2 regions of the Streptomyces sp. NPDC040610 genome follow, and region 2 is predicted to be linked to the other one. Evidence: riboswitches for the same ligand, from Rfam matches in the RefSeq annotation. Region 2 holds a riboswitch; the other holds the start of a gene.
What was found. Region 2 has a riboswitch for S-adenosylmethionine ahead of ACZ6AA_RS32020 (aminotransferase class V-fold PLP-dependent enzyme). Riboswitches for the same ligand answer to the same signal wherever they lie in the genome.
Positions count from the first base shown of each region.

Region 1: linked by a shared signal. The riboswitch ahead of thrC (threonine synthase) and the one ahead of ACZ6AA_RS32020 (aminotransferase class V-fold PLP-dependent enzyme) in region 2 are both predicted to bind S-adenosylmethionine.

Region 1 covers NZ_JBVIXA010000005.1:63,566-71,214, forward strand. Annotated here, with positions in the region: gene ACZ6AA_RS19040 (glucosyl-3-phosphoglycerate synthase) at 129-1,112, opposite strand; SAM riboswitch class I at 1,244-1,395, shown strand; gene thrC (threonine synthase) at 1,389-2,711, shown strand; gene ACZ6AA_RS19050 (ubiquitin-like small modifier protein 1) at 2,825-3,100, shown strand; gene ACZ6AA_RS19055 (cold-shock protein) at 3,521-3,724, shown strand; gene groL (chaperonin GroEL) at 4,134-5,756, shown strand; gene ACZ6AA_RS19065 (SigE family RNA polymerase sigma factor) at 5,931-6,428, shown strand; gene ACZ6AA_RS19070 (hypothetical protein) at 6,421-6,951, shown strand; gene ACZ6AA_RS19075 (mannosyltransferase family protein) at 7,096-7,649, shown strand, end outside.
Region 2 covers NZ_JBVIXA010000011.1:257,491-265,139, forward strand. Annotated here, with positions in the region: gene ACZ6AA_RS32010 (SLC13 family permease) at 1-1,161, shown strand, start outside; partial or broken gene ACZ6AA_RS32015 (glycerate kinase family protein) at 1,207-2,277, shown strand; gene ACZ6AA_RS32020 (aminotransferase class V-fold PLP-dependent enzyme) at 2,358-3,827, opposite strand; SAM riboswitch class IV at 4,033-4,149, opposite strand; gene trpD (anthranilate phosphoribosyltransferase) at 4,346-5,410, opposite strand; gene qcrB (cytochrome bc1 complex cytochrome b subunit) at 5,564-7,216, opposite strand; gene qcrA (cytochrome bc1 complex Rieske iron-sulfur subunit) at 7,213-7,649, opposite strand, start outside.

The sequences.
Region 1 (7,649 bases), on a different contig from region 2:
CTGCCGGAGGCACCCCCTCCGCGCCCCGCGCGCGAACGGCGGACGGACGGCGGACGGACGCCGGGCGGACCGTATACGACCTGCCCGCAGCCCCTGGCCCAGCCCGCACGTCACCCCGGCCCGCCCCCTCAGGCCACCCGCCGCTCCGCGTACTCCGCCACCTCCACCATCGGCGGCCGCTCCTCCGTGTCCACCGCGTACGTCCGCGGCTCGAAGCCGTGCTCGCCGCGGACGAACTGGGTCAGCTCGGGGCGTACGAGATGGGCGCGGGCGAGCCGCAGCTGCGCGGTGCGGTAGATCGCCGCCGCCATCCGGCCGAGCGCCTGCCCGTCCTGGTGCCGGTGTCTGCGCACCCCCACGTCGACCTGCGCGAGCGCGTCCAGGCCGACGGTGTGCAGCGCGTCGACGAGCAGGCCGAGCTCCACGCCGTACCCGACGGGGAAGGGGAGGCGTTCGAGGAGCGATCTGCGGGCCGCGTACTCGCCGCCGAGGGGCTGCACGAAGCCCGCGAGCTGCGGCCAGTGCATGTTCAGCAGGGGCCGCGCCATCAGCTCGGTGACCCGGCCGCCCTGCCCGGCCGTCGCGCCGGACGCGGGTCCGTCGGCCGCGGGGCCGTCGGACACCGTCATCGGGCGGTCGTACATCGCCTTCACGAACTGCACGTCCGGCTCCGTGAGCAGCGGCCCCACGATGCCGGAGACGAAGTCCGCCGAGAACTCCTTCAGGTCCGCGTCGACGAACGCCACGATGTCACCGCGGGTGACCAGCAGGGAACGCCACAGGACCTCGCCCTTGCCCGGCACGGCGGGCAGCCGCGGCAGGATCGCGTCCCGGTGCACCACCCGGGCTCCGGCGGCCGCCGCCACCTCGGCCGTGCGGTCCGCGGAGCCGGAGTCGATCACCACGAGCTCGTCGACGAGCGGCACCCGCTCCATCAGCTCCTCGCGGATCTCGGCGACGATCCCGCCGACCGTCTCCTCCTCGTCGAGGGCGGGCAGCACCACGCTCACCGAGGTGCCGAGGTCACGCTTGGCGGCTGTCAGGGCGCCGGGCGCTCGGTCGGCGACGGACCAGGAACGCCTGCTCAGCCAGCGCTCGACCTCTTCCAGCACGCGCGTCCTCCCGGTTGTGATCCATCTCGCGCATCGGACGACTATCTCAAGGGTCCAAGGCTTCGGTTACAGTCTTGAACAACGCCGGTGACCATCGCATGTCGGGGGTCCCGGGCGTCACAATCGAATACCGCTCATCCAGAGGGGCAGAGGGATACGGCCCGTTGAAGCCCCGGCAACCCTCCAGCCGGTCTCGTCGCCGCGAACGCGCGCCGCGAGGCTCCCGGCTCGGGAAGGTGCCAATTCCGTCTCGCGGCGAGATGCGCCGCGGGGAAGATGAGGAGAAAGGGCCTCGCCTCCATGGCTGTGCAGACTGTCGCCACCACCACGCCTTCCGCGGACACCGTCGATCTCGGACCCGCGTCCGGGCTCTCCTGCCGCGAGTGCGGAACCCGCTTCGACCTCGGCCCCATCTTCGCCTGCGCCGAGTGTTTCGGACCCCTGGAAGTCGCCTACGACCTTCCCCTCGGCGACCCGGAGGGCCTGCGCAAGCGGATCGAGTCAGGCCCCGCCAACATCTGGCGGTACGCCCCGCTGCTTCCCGTCCCCGCCGACGTGGCCGACAAGCCGAACCTGAACCCGGGCTGGACCAAGCTCGTCAAGGCCGACAACCTCGCCGCCGAACTCGGCGTCGAGCAGGGCAAGTTGTTCGTCAAGGACGACTCGGGCAACCCCACGCACTCCTTCAAGGACCGCGTCGTCGCGCAGGCGCTCGAAGCCGCGCGCGCCTTCGGCTTCACCACCCTGTCCTGCTCCTCCACGGGCAACCTCGCCGGTGCCGTCGGCGCCGCCGCCGCCCGCGCGGGCTTCCGCTCCTGCGTGTTCATCCCGCACGACCTGGAGCAGGGCAAGGTCGTCATGGCCGCGGTGTACGGCGGCGAGCTCGTCGGCATCGAGGGCAACTACGACGACGTGAACCGCTTCTGCTCCGAGCTGATCGGCGACCCGCTCGGCGAGGGCTGGGGCTTCGTCAACGTGAACCTGCGGCCGTACTACGGAGAGGGCTCCAAGACCCTCGCGTACGAGATCTGCGAGCAGCTCGGCTGGCGCCTGCCCGACCAGCTCGTCATCCCCATCGCCTCCGGCTCCCAGCTCACGAAGATCGACAAGGGTCTGAAGGAGCTGATCGCCCTCGGCCTCGTCGAGGACAGGCCGTACAAGATCTTCGGGGCGCAGGCGGAGGGCTGCTCGCCGGTGTCCACCGCGTTCAAGGCGGGCCACGACGTCGTGCGGCCGCAGAAGCCGGACACCATCGCCAAGTCCCTCGCCATCGGCAACCCGGCCGACGGGCCCTACGTCCTCGACATCGCGCGCCGCACGGGTGGCGCGGTGGAGGACGTGAACGACGAGCAGGTCGTCGACGCGATCAAGTTGCTCGCGCGCACGGAGGGGATCTTCGCGGAGACCGCCGGGGGTGTGACGGTCGGCGTCACCAAGAAGCTGGTGGAGGCCGGGCTCATCGACCCGACCCTCACCACGGTGGTGCTGAACACCGGTGACGGCCTGAAGACGCTCGACGCGGTCGCCGAGACGTCCCAGGCGACGGCCACGATCAAGCCGAGCCTCGACGCGTTCCGCTCCGCGGGGCTTGCCGGTTAGTCGCCGTAGGGCCTGTGGTCCGCTGCCGACTGCGGGTCGCGGTCCGTCCTCGCGCAGTTCCCCGCGCCCCTGACGGGGCGCCCCCGTCCTCCCCGTACCCCTGAGGTGAACCCATGAGTGTCAACGTCCGCATCCCCACCATTCTTCGCACCTACACCGGTGGCAAGGCCGAGGTCGCCGCCGAGGGGGCGACTCTCGGTGAGGTCATCGCCGACCTGGAGAAGAACCACACCGGTATCGCCGCCCGGGTCCTGGACGACCAGGGCAAGCTGCGGCGGTTCGTGAACGTGTACGTGAACGACGACGACGTGCGGTTCGAGCAGGGTCTGGAGACCGCGACGCCGGACGGCGCCGGGGTTTCGATCATTCCCGCCGTCGCCGGCGGCTGAGCGCACGCAGAGTCACCGGGACTGCCCCCTCCGCGAGAGAAGCGGAGGGGGCAATTCTGTATGGTTGAGCGCGGTACAGTTGGGAATGGAGCGCCGTTTCCGGCGTACGCAGTGCCGCGCGCATATTCGAAGTCGGCCGCGGAGCCGACAAGAAGTAGCCAAAGTGTCCTGCCTATTTGAGCCCTATGCGACATTTGTCGGGCCCGACTTGCCCTGAGTTCCGTGGAATTCTCCGGAAATCTCCGATAGCGCGTGCCCAGAATTCTCGTCCGATTGACCTGTTGCAGAGGGCAGTTGGACAGATACATTCAGCCGCGGTCGACGCGTTCCGGCGCACACCCCCAACCCATGGGGGGTGAGGTCTGACCCGGGTCCGCGAAGTGCGGGTCTGCGCAAGGGCCAGTAATAGGGGAGTTAGGCATGGCTCAGGGCACCGTCAAGTGGTTCAACGCGGAGAAGGGATATGGCTTCATCGCGGTCGACGGTGGTGCGGATGTATTCGTCCACTACAGCGCGATCCAGATGGACGGCTACCGCACCCTGGAAGAAGGTCAGCGAGTCGAGTTCGAGATCTCGCAGGGCCAGAAGGGTCCGCAGGCGGACATGGTCAAGCTCGCCGTCTGAGCGGCTTGACGCGATCGGCCACCGACGCGACGCAATAGACGTAGGGCCCGCACCCCGGGAACGGGGCGCGGGCCCTTCGTCGTTCCAAGATCGGGGTGTTGCGCCGGGGCGCGGGTGTCTCGTGCGGGAGCCGGGGATCCACGTACGAGACCTGAGGGCGACCTTGCGCCCGCCCGTCTCCCGACCGCCGCCCCTCATCGACGCCTCTTCGAGGCGACCTTGCACTCTAGGGGGTCGAGTGCTAATCATTGGCGTTAGCACTCTACGAGTGAGAGTGACAGAACTTGGATCGGGTCGGTGAGGTCCGCAGGCCGGGTGGGGCAAGGAACCACACGGCGCGCAGGCCGTCCGTCGCGGGCACCAGCACGGTCCGTTTGCTTTTCCACCCCGTCCGGGAGGACCACTTCACATGGCCAAGATCATCGCGTTCGACGAGGAGGCACGGCGCGGCCTCGAGCGCGGCATGAACCAGCTCGCCGACGCCGTCAAGGTGACCCTGGGCCCCAAGGGTCGCAACGTCGTCCTCGAGAAGAAGTGGGGCGCCCCCACGATCACCAACGATGGTGTGTCCATCGCCAAGGAGATCGAGCTCGAGGACCCGTACGAGAAGATCGGCGCCGAGCTGGTCAAGGAGGTCGCGAAGAAGACGGACGACGTCGCCGGTGACGGCACGACGACCGCGACCGTCCTCGCCCAGGCGCTCGTCAAGGAAGGCCTGCGCAACGTCGCGGCCGGCGCCAACCCGATGGCCCTCAAGCGCGGCATCGAGAAGGCCGTCGAGGCCGTCTCCGGCGCCCTGCTCGAGCAGGCCAAGGACGTGGAGACCAAGGAGCAGATCGCTTCGACCGCCTCCATCTCCGCCGCCGACACCCAGATCGGCGAGCTCATCGCCGAGGCCATGGACAAGGTCGGCAAGGAAGGCGTCATCACCGTCGAGGAGTCGCAGACCTTCGGGCTCGAGCTTGAGCTCACCGAGGGCATGCGCTTCGACAAGGGCTACATCTCGGCGTACTTCGCGACCGACATGGAGCGCATGGAGGCGGCCCTGGATGACCCGTACATCCTGATCGTCAACTCCAAGATCTCGAACGTGAAGGACCTCCTTCCGCTCCTCGAGAAGGTCATGCAGTCCGGCAAGCCGCTGCTGATCATCGCCGAGGACGTCGAGGGCGAGGCCCTGTCCACGCTGGTCGTCAACAAGATCCGTGGCACCTTCAAGTCCGTCGCCGTGAAGGCCCCGGGCTTCGGCGACCGCCGCAAGGCCATGCTCGGCGACATCGCCATCCTCACCGGTGGCACGGTCATCTCCGAGGAGGTCGGCCTCAAGCTGGAGAACGCCGGTCTCGACCTGCTCGGCCGCGCCCGCAAGGTCGTCATCACCAAGGACGAGACGACCATCGTCGACGGCGCCGGTGAGAGCGACCAGGTCCAGGGCCGCGTCAACCAGATCCGCGCCGAGATCGAGAACAGCGACTCGGACTACGACCGCGAGAAGCTCCAGGAGCGCCTGGCGAAGCTCGCGGGCGGCGTGGCCGTCATCAAGGCCGGTGCCGCGACCGAGGTCGAGCTCAAGGAGCGCAAGCACCGCATCGAGGACGCCGTTCGCAACGCGAAGGCGGCCGTCGAGGAGGGCATCGTCGCCGGTGGTGGCGTGGCCCTGCTGCAGGCCTCCTCGGTCTTCGAGAAGCTGGAGCTCGAGGGTGACGAGGCCACCGGTGCCGCCGCTGTGAAGCTGGCCCTGGAGGCCCCGCTGAAGCAGATCGCGGTCAACGCCGGTCTCGAGGGCGGCGTCGTCGTGGAGAAGGTGCGCAACCTGACCGTCGGTCACGGCCTGAACGCCGCGAACGGCGAGTACGTCGACATGATCGCCGAGGGCATCATCGACCCGGCGAAGGTCACGCGTTCCGCCCTGCAGAACGCCGCGTCCATCGCCGCGCTGTTCCTCACCACCGAGGCCGTCATCGCCGACAAGCCGGAGAAGGCCGCCGCGGCCGCTCCGGGCGGCATGCCGGGCGGTGACATGGACTTCTGATCCCTTCGAGGATCGGCGGTTCGTCGCAGCACGCGCACGAGGGCGGCACTCCCTGTCTCAGGGGGTGCCGCCCTCCGGCGTTTCCCGGCCCGGAAAAAATCTCGCGACCGGTGTCAACCGGACGCACCCCCGCCGGTCTAGAGAAGGTGTACCGACCAGATGGGGAGCACGTCATTGACCGCTGAGGAGTTCGAGGAGTTCTACGCCCACGCGGTCCGACGGCTCACCGGCCAGCTGTACGTGATGCTCGGCGACCTCCAGGAGGCGCAGGACGTCGTGCAGGAGGCGTTCGTCAAGGCCTGGAGCAGGCGCGGGCGCCTGGTGAAGGAGGCCTCGCCCGAGGCGTGGATCCGCACCGTGGCCTGGCGGCTCGCCGTGCGCCGCTGGCACGGGCGGCGGCGCACCGAGCAGGCCTGGCAGCGGCACGGCGGCGCGCTGCCCGCGGGCGCGCCCGACCCCGGTTCGGTGGTCCTCGTCGAGGCGCTGAAGGGGCTGTCCCCGCAGCAGCGCAGGACGGTGGCGCTGCACTACATCTGCGATCTGTCGGTGGAGCAGATCGCCGGGGAGACGGGCCAGTCCACCGGCACGGTCAAGACGCATCTGTCCCGGGGGCGGGCCGCACTGGCCGACCGCTTGCAGGACCCTCGTACCCAGGAGGCGCACGGTGACTGAGCACCACCACGACGATCCGCTGGCGGACGCGCTCAGGGAGCTGGCCGCGGCGGCGGAGCGCGGCACCGACCCGGCGCCCGCGCCCGTGGTCACGGCCCGCGGCGAGCGGGTGCGGCGGCGCAGGTTCGCCGTGCTCGCGGCCAGTGCCGTGCTGCTGTGCGGCGGGATGGGCGGCGCGGTCGCCGCCGGGCTCGCCGGGTCCGAGGAGCGGGTGTCCCCGGCCGACACCCGCGACCCGCGCCCCGCGCCCTCCTCCGGCGACCCCGTGCCCGACCCCACCGACACCTCGTCCTCGCCCGGCCCGACCGAGACCACCGACCCCCCCGACGCCAGCGAGCCGCCCGCCACCACCGGCACCACCGGCAGTTCCGCCGACACCGGCGCCGACCCGAGCCGCTCGCCGACGCACCCCCCGAGCACCCCGCCCCCGACCACCGGCACCCTGGGCGCGACCGAGACTCCGTACCGGGGCGCGCGGACCACACTGCCCCCGACGTCGGACACGACGGACGACCCCGGCTGATCCCCCGGGGCCGCGGCCGTCCCTCCGGGGCATCCCCGCCCACAACCGCCCCCCGGCCTGTTAACCGGCACCCCCGCAGCACCCCCGACCGGCGGCGCACCGCGCGCCGCCGGGCGATTCCGCGCGCCCGAACGGAGACCACGCATGCCTGCGGCACCGGCGACCACCGCCACCCGGCCCTCCCCGCGCCCGCCCTGGCCCGACGTCCGGGAGCGGGAGCGGCCCGGTGGCGGGCGGGCGGTGCTGCGGCGGCTCGCGGGGCGGCTCGACGCGACCGACCGGTTCGTGCTCCAGGTGTATCTGGGCACGCGGGTGGGGCTCTTCGTCACCGGGTACTGCGTGGGATGGCTGTTTCCCGCGAACTCCCGTGCCAAGAAGGCGCCCGGACTGTTCTCGGTGTGGGAGCAGTGGGACTGGACGCACTTCCGGCACATAGCGGAGTACGGCTACTTCGGGCCCGCGCCGGGGTACGCGGACGGCCTGGAGAACGAGGAGGCGTTCTTCCCCGGGTTTCCGCTGATGCTGCGGGCGGTGCGGCTCGTCGTGCCGGACTGGGTGGCGGCCGGGCTGCTGATCTCGCTGGTCTCGGGCGCGGTCGCGATGCTGGCGCTGGCGCGGGTGGCGAGGCTCGCGGGGGCGGACAAGGGCGCGGGCAGGGGCGCGGGTGTCGGTGTGGGGGCGGGGGCGGCGGTCCGGCT
Region 2 (7,649 bases):
GTGTGGCTGCTGATCTGCGCGTTCGTGCTCGCCGCCGCCGTGGCGCGCAGCGGGCTCGCGGGGCGGGCGGCGGCGTTCCTGGTCAGCGGGGCGCGCAGCGTCCGGCAGTTGACGCACCTGACGACCGCCGCCCTCGTCGTCACGGCCTTCGCGGTGCCCGCCACCTCCGGCCGGGCCGCGCTCGCGGTGCCCGTCTTCCTGGCGCTCGCCAAGGTCCTCGCCGACCGCAAGCGGCTCGTCGTGATGCTGGCGCTGCTGTTCCCGACCGTGATCCTGCTGTCCGCCGTCGCGACCCTGATCGGCGCGGGCGCGCATCTGATCACCGTGTCGGTGCTGTGGGAGGCCACCGGTGAACGCATCGGCTTCACCCAGTGGTTGCTGCTCGGCCTGCCGCTCGCCATAGCGTCCTCGCACCTGGCGGCCGAGGCCGTGCTGTGGACGACGACCCGCCGCGCCGACCGCACGGGCCCCGTCCACATCACCGCCGAACAGATCCAGGAGCACAGCGAACACCCCGTCACCGGCCCCTGGGAGCCCGCCGAGACGCGCTGCGCCCTGCTCCTGGCCACCGTCGTCGCCCTGTGGTGCAGCGAGCCCCTGCACCAAGTGCCGCCCGCCGTGGTCGCGTTGATCGGCGCGGTCGTCGCGTCCTCGCCCGCGCTCGGCACCGTACGCCTGAAGGACGCCCTGAAGACCGTGCCGTGGGCGCTGCTGCTGTTCATGGCGGCGACGATGGCGATGGGCGTGGCGCTCGCCGACTCGGGCGCGGCGAAGTGGCTGGTGTCGGGGCTGCCCGTCGATCTGCCGCCCGGCCTGTTCCTGGCCGCCGTCATCGCGATCAGCACGGCGGCGCACCTGGTCCTCCAGTCCCGCTCGGCCCGCTCGTCGGTCCTGGTGCCGCTGGTGGTCGCGGCCGCCGTGGGCGCGGGCGTGAACCCGGTCGCGGCCGCGCTCGCGTCCACGGCGGCCGCCGGTTTCTGCCACACCCTGCCCGCGTCCGCGAAGCCGGTGACGCTCTTCGCCGAGATACCCGGCACACCCACCTACACCCCGCGCGACCTGCTCCGCCTGTCCGCCGTCCTGGCTCCCCTGACGGCCGCGCTCGTCCTGCTGTTCGCCCTCGCGGTGTGGCCGCTGCTCGGCGTGCCCGTCGTCCGCTGAGCCCCACTCCCTCGCCGCTCGCTCACCACTTCAAGGAGTACGTCCATGCCCCTCACCCGTTTCGCCGTCGCCCCCAGCGGCTTCAAGGAGTCCCTGTCCGCCCAGTCCGTGGCGGAGGCCATCGCCGCCGGGGTCAGGCGCGTCGTGCCGGACGCCGCCGTCGACCTGATCCCGCTGGTCGACGGCGGCGAGGGCACCGCACAGGCACTGGCCGCGGCTTCCGGGGGCCGCCTGGTGGCGCTGCCCGCGACGGGCCCCGTGGGCGAGCGCATCGGCACCCACTTCGCGCTCCTCGGCTCCGGCACCGCCGTCGTGGAGATGGCCGCGGCGGCGGGCCTCAGCCTGGTCCCGCGGGACCTGCGCGACCCGGGCGCCACCACCACGTACGGCGTGGGCGAGCTGATCCGCGCCGCCCTCGACACCGGCGCCCGCCGCATCCTGGTGGGCTGCGGCGACTCGGGCACGTCGGACGGGGGCGCGGGCGCGCTGCAGGCCCTCGGCGCCCGGCTCCTGGACGAGGACGGCTGGGAACTGCCGTACGGCGGGCGCGAGCTGATGCGGCTGCACCACATCGACACCACCGGCCTCGACCCGCGCCTCGCGGACACCGAACTGCTCGTCGCCTGCAACCCGCACAACGTCCTGTGCGGCGAGCACGGCGTGGCTCGCGTCTTCGGCCCGCAGAAGGGCGCGACCCCCGCCCAGGTCGAGCAGCTCGCGGCCGGCCTCGAACGCTGGGCGTACGTCCTGACCCGCGACCTGAACGTCACCACCGACCTCTACAACGGCGTCGGGACCGGCGCGTCCGGCGGCCTCGGCGCCGGGCTCGCCGCGCTCGGCGCCCGGCTCCTGCCCCGCTTCGACGTGCTCCTGGACCATCTGGACCTGGACGCCCGGCTCGCCCGCGCCGACCTGGTCGTCACCGCCGAGGGCGCCCTGGACCACCAGACGCCGCGCGGCAAGGTCCCGGCGGAGGTGGCCCGGCGCGCCAAGCGGTTCGGGCGGCCCGTCCTGGTGCTCGCGGGCACCATCGGGGACGGGGCGCACGCGGTCCGGGAGCTCGGTGTGGACGCCTACAGCGCGATCCTGCCCGCCCCGGTGTCGCTCCCGGAGGCGCTGAGCCGGGGCGGCGAGTTCCTGACGGACGCGACGGAGCGCGCCCTGCGCATGATCGTCCTGGGGTCCCGGCTGCGGCGTCAGGCAGCGGCCGCGTCCGCGGGACCGACGGCGGCACTGTCCGCCGCGCCGGCCGCCACCGCTCCGACCGCCACCGCACCCGTCTCCGCCACGCCGGTGTCCGGCACGCACCGCCCGTCCTCCGTGCGGTAGTTCCAGCGCGCCCCGTCGGTCACCAGCTCGCGGACGGCGCGCACGAAGCGCTCCACGTGCTCGTCGGGGGTGCCCGCGCCGAAGCTCACCCGGATCGCGTTCAGGGACCGCTCGCCGGGCGCGGCCTCCGGGGCGCCGCACTCGCCGGGCTCGTCGGGGGCGCCGCCGAGCAGGGTGCGCACGAGCGGGTGGGCGCAGAAGAGGCCGTCGCGCACCCCGATGCCGTACTCGGCGGACAGGGCGGCGGCGAAGTGCGAGCTGTTCCAGCCGTCCACGACGAAGGAGATGACGCCCACGCGCGGCGCGTCGTCCCCGAACAGGGAGAGCACCCGCACCTGCGGCACCGCGGCGAGCCCTTCGGTGACCTTCGCGATCAGGTGCCGCTCCCGCTCCACGAGCGCGTCGAACCCGGCCTCGTCCAGGGCCTTGCAGGCGGAGGCGATGGAGTAGGCGCCGATGACGTTGGGCGAGCCGGCCTCGTGCCGGGCGGCCGTGTCGTGCCACTCGACGTCCACTCCCCCGTCGGCGCGCCGCGCGACCTTCCGCGAGGCCCCGCCACCTGCGAGGTACGGCTCGGCGCCCTGGAGCCAGTCGGCCCGCCCCGCGAGCACGCCGGAGCCGAAGGGCGCGTACAGCTTGTGCCCGGAGAAGGCGATCCAGTCGACGTCCAACTCCGCTACGTCCACGGGGTGGTGGGGCGCGAGCTGGGCGGCGTCGAGGACGATGCGGGCGCCGTGCGCGTGCGCGGCGGCGGCCAGCTCGCGCACCGGCCACAGCTCGCCGGTGACGTTCGAGGCGCCGGTGACGCACACCAGGGCGGGGCCGTAGGGGTCGCGGTCGGCGAGGGCGCGCTCCAGGGTGTGGACGGCCTCGTCGTGGGTGCGCGGGGCGTCGAGGTAGGTGACGCGGGCGTCCCGCCAGGGCAGCAGCGAGGCGTGGTGCTCGGTCTCGAACACGAAGACCTGGCAGTCGGCGGGCAGCGCGGCGGCGAGCAGGTTCAGCGAGTCGGTGGTCGACCGCGTGAACACCACCTGGTCGCCCTCGCGGCAGCCCAGGAACTCGGCGACGGTCTTCCGCGCGTTCTCGAACAGGTCGGTCGACAGCTGCGAGAGGTATCCGGCGCCGCGGTGCACGCTCCCGTAGTACGGCGCGTACGCGGCCACGTCGTCCCAGACCCGCTGCAGGGCCGGGGCGCTGGCGGCGTAGTCGAGCGCGGCGTAGGTCACCTCGCCGCCGGTGACGAGGGGGACGGTGACGTCGCGGCCGAGGACCGGCAGCGGGGCGGCGCAGCAGGGGTCGGCGGAGTCGGTGGCGACGGCGTGCGGGCGTGCGGACATGGCGGTATCTCCCGGCAGGACAGGGCGGAATGGCTGTGAAGGACCCGCACGACGGCACGATGGCCACTTCGCGTACGGGGGGTGCCTCGACGCACGGCCGTACACGGGCCGGACGGAGGATTCTCAGAACGGGGCCGAAGCCCTAGCGCATTCGCTGAACCACGAGACTGCTCCCTCGACGACCAGGACCCCTGGTGACGCGAGGGGTCCGCGCTTGCGGCGGACCTTGCTGTCCACCGCCTGGTCTTCACCCGGGGCACCCCGCCACGGACGGAGGGTTGCCGGACAGCGGGCCGGGGCCTAGTCGCTGTCGCTCATGACCTGCGCAGCATCTTGCCACACGATCTTGGACGCGCAACACCGCAGTCCACAATCCGGACTGGCGAGCCCCGTAAGGGGCGCGGGGAACTGCGCGGCCAGCCACGAAAACGCCGCAGACGCGTCTGCTCAGTACTCGGCAGACGCGTCTGCGGCATTTCGCGCGCTGAGCGCGCAGTTCCCCGCGCCCCTTACGGGGCTCAGCTGTTACTGGCCGTGACCCAGCGCGCCAGCGCGGCCTTCGCCGCCCCGGAGTCGATGGCCTCGGCCGCCTTGGCCATCCCCGCCCGCACCTGCTCCGTGAGCGGCCCGTCGCCCGGCTCCAGGGCGACCAGCGCCGCCGCGGAGTTCAGGAGCACCGCGTCCCGCACGGGCCCCGTCTCACCGTCCAGGAGCCGCCGTGCGACCTCCGCGTTGTACGAGGCGTCGGCGCCCCGCAGCGCCTCGACCGGGACCAGGTCGATGCCGACGTCCCGGGGGTCGAAGGCCTCCTCGCGGACGCCCCCGTCCCGGACCACCCACACCCGCGAGGTGGCCGTCGTCGTCAGCTCGTCGAGTCCGTCGTCACCGCGGAAGACGAGCGCCGACGAGCCACGCTCGGCGAGGACACCGGCGAGGATCGGCGCCATCCGGGCGTCGGCGACACCGGTGGCCTGGGCCCGCACCTTGGCCGGGTTGGTGAGCGGGCCGAGGAAGTTGAAGGTGGTCCGGATGCCCAGCTCGCGCCGGGCGGGCGCCACGTGCCGCAGCGCGGGGTGGAACTTCACCGCGAAGCAGAAGGTGATCCCGGCCTCCTCGGCGACCTCGCGCACCCGTCTGGGGGTGAGCTCCAGGTTCACGCCGAGCTTCTCCAGGACGTCGGAGGCGCCGCTCGCCGAGGACGCGGCGCGGTTGCCGTGCTTGACGACCTTCGCGCCGGTCCCGGCGACGACGATCGCCGACATGGTGGAGATGTTCACGGTCTTGGCGCCGTCGCCGCCGGTGCCGACGATGTCGACGCTCGGCCCGGGCACCTCGATGACATGGGCGTGCGCGTACATCGTCCGGACCAGACCGGAGATCTCCTCGACGGTCTCGCCCTTGGCGCGCAGCGCCACCGCGAAGCCCGCGATCTGCGCGTCCGTGGCCTCGCCGCTCATGATGCGGTCCATGGCCCAGGCCGTGTCGTCCGCGCTCTGGTCGCGCCCGTCGAGCAGCCCGTTCAGTACGTCGGGCCAGGAACGGGCCGCCGCGGTGTCGCCTCCTGCGGGGGTCACAGCGCTCATGGCCGCTCCTGGGTTCGTAGACGAAGACATCCCAAGCTCTTGGGGTGGGTCCACCCTATCCAGCCCCCAGCACGGCAAAGAGCCCCGTCCATGCACTGGACGGGGCTCCTGCCGTGGCGACCTTCGGGTCAGCGCCTGGAAGCGCTCAGGTGATCAGTGGTGGCCGTGGCCGCTCGTGATCTCCTTGTACTCCTCGGCGGTGGGCTTCGGGATCTGGCTCTCCTCGCCGTACATGCCCTTGGAGAGCTTCGCCCGCAGCTTCTGCGAGCCCGTCACCTTGCGCTCGACGCCGTTCTCGTCGACCGTCGGGCCGATCTCGAGCGGCGCGTACTGCTCGTGCGCGGTGAGGGTGTGCAGCTGCTCCTTGTTGAGCGGCTCGTGCACCTCGATGAACTCACCGTGCGGCAGGCGCTTGATGATGCCGGACTCGCGTCCGTGCAGCACCTTGTCCTTGTCGCGCCGCTGCAGGCCCAGGCAGATCCGCTTGGTGACGATGAAGGCGATGACCGGTCCGACGAAGAAGAAGATCCGGACGAACCAGGTGATCGCGTTCAGCGACAGGTGGAAGTGCGTGGCCCACAGGTCGTTGCCACCACCGACCAGCATGATCATGTAGGCGGTGATCCAGGCGACACCGAAGCCCGTGCGGGTCGGGGCGTTGCGCGGGCGGTCCAGGATGTGGTGCTCGCGCTTGTCCCCGGTGATCCAGGACTCGATGAACGGGTAGACCGCGAGCGCGACCAGGACCAGCGGGAAGATCGCCAGCGGGATCATCACGCCCAGGACCAGCGTGTGGCCCCAGATGTTGATCTCCCAGCCGGGCATCACTCGGATCAGACCCTCGGCGAAGCCCATGTACCAGTCGGGCTGGGCGCCGGTGGACACCTGGTCCGGCCGGTAGGGGCCAAGAGCCCAGATCGGGTTGATCGAGGCGATCGCCGCGATGGCCGCGATGATGCCGAAGACCAGGAAGAAGAAGCCTCCGGCCTTGGCCATGTAGACCGGGAGCAGCGGCATGCCGACGACGTTCTTGTTCGTCTTGCCGGGGCCCGCGAACTGCGTGTGCTTGTGGTAGAAGACCAGGATCAGGTGCGCCACCACGAGGCCGAGCATGATGCCCGGCAGCAGCAGGATGTGGACCGAGTAGAACCGGGCCACGAAGTCGCCGCCGGGGAACTCTCCGCCGAACAGGAACATCGACAGATACGTGCCGACGATCGGCACCGACAGGATCGCGCCCTGCATGAAGCGCACACCGGTACCGGAGAGCAGGTCGTCCGGGAGCGAGTAACCGGTGAAGCCGGTGAACATGCCGAGGACGAACAGCAGGAAGCCGAACAGCCAGTTGACCTCACGCGGCTTGCGGAACGCACCCGTGAAGAACACGCGCATCATGTGCACGAACATGCCGGCGAGGAAGATCAGCGCCGCCCAGTGGTGGATCTGCCGGATCAGCAGACCACCGCGCACATCGAAGGAGATGTGCATGGTCGAGTTGAACGCCTCGGACATCAGCTGGCCCTGCAGGGGCACGTAGCTGCCGTGGTACTCCACCTCGTTCATCGACGGGTGGAAGAACAGCGTCAGATACACACCCGTGAGGATGATGATGATGAAGCTGTAGAGGCAGATCTCACCGAGCATGAAGGACCAGTGGTCCGGGAAGATCTTGCGCATGTTGGCCTTGGCCAGGGAGTAGATCCCGAGGCGGCCGTCGGCCCAGTCCGCGACCCGCTCACCGGCGGGTGCTTTCTTGCGCGAGTCGGCCGCCGGGGCGGCCGTCGCCGTGGTGTTCTCGGTGCTCATCCGCGCTCCCAGAAGGCAGGGCCGACGGGCTCTTCGAAGTCGCCGTGCGCCTCGAGGTAGCCCTCCTCGTTCACGCCGATCTTCAGCTGCGGCAGGGCGTGACCGGCGGGGCCGAAGATGACTCGGGCGCCGTCGGAGAGGTCGAAGGTGGACTGGTGGCACGGGCAGAGGACGTGGTGCGTCTGCTGCTCGTACAGGGAGATCGGGCAGCCCACGTGGGTGCAGATCTTGGAGTACGCGACGACGCCCTCGTGCGACCACTCCAGCTCGCGCTTGTCCTTGATGTTGTCCGGCTGGATCCGGACGATCATCAGGGCCGCCTTGGCGATCTGGGTCTGGAAGTCGTGGTCGTGCTCCTCCAGGCCCTCGGGCTTGGCGAAGGTGAGCGAGCCGACCTGGACGTCCGAGGGGCGCAGCGGCTCGTTCGTGTTCA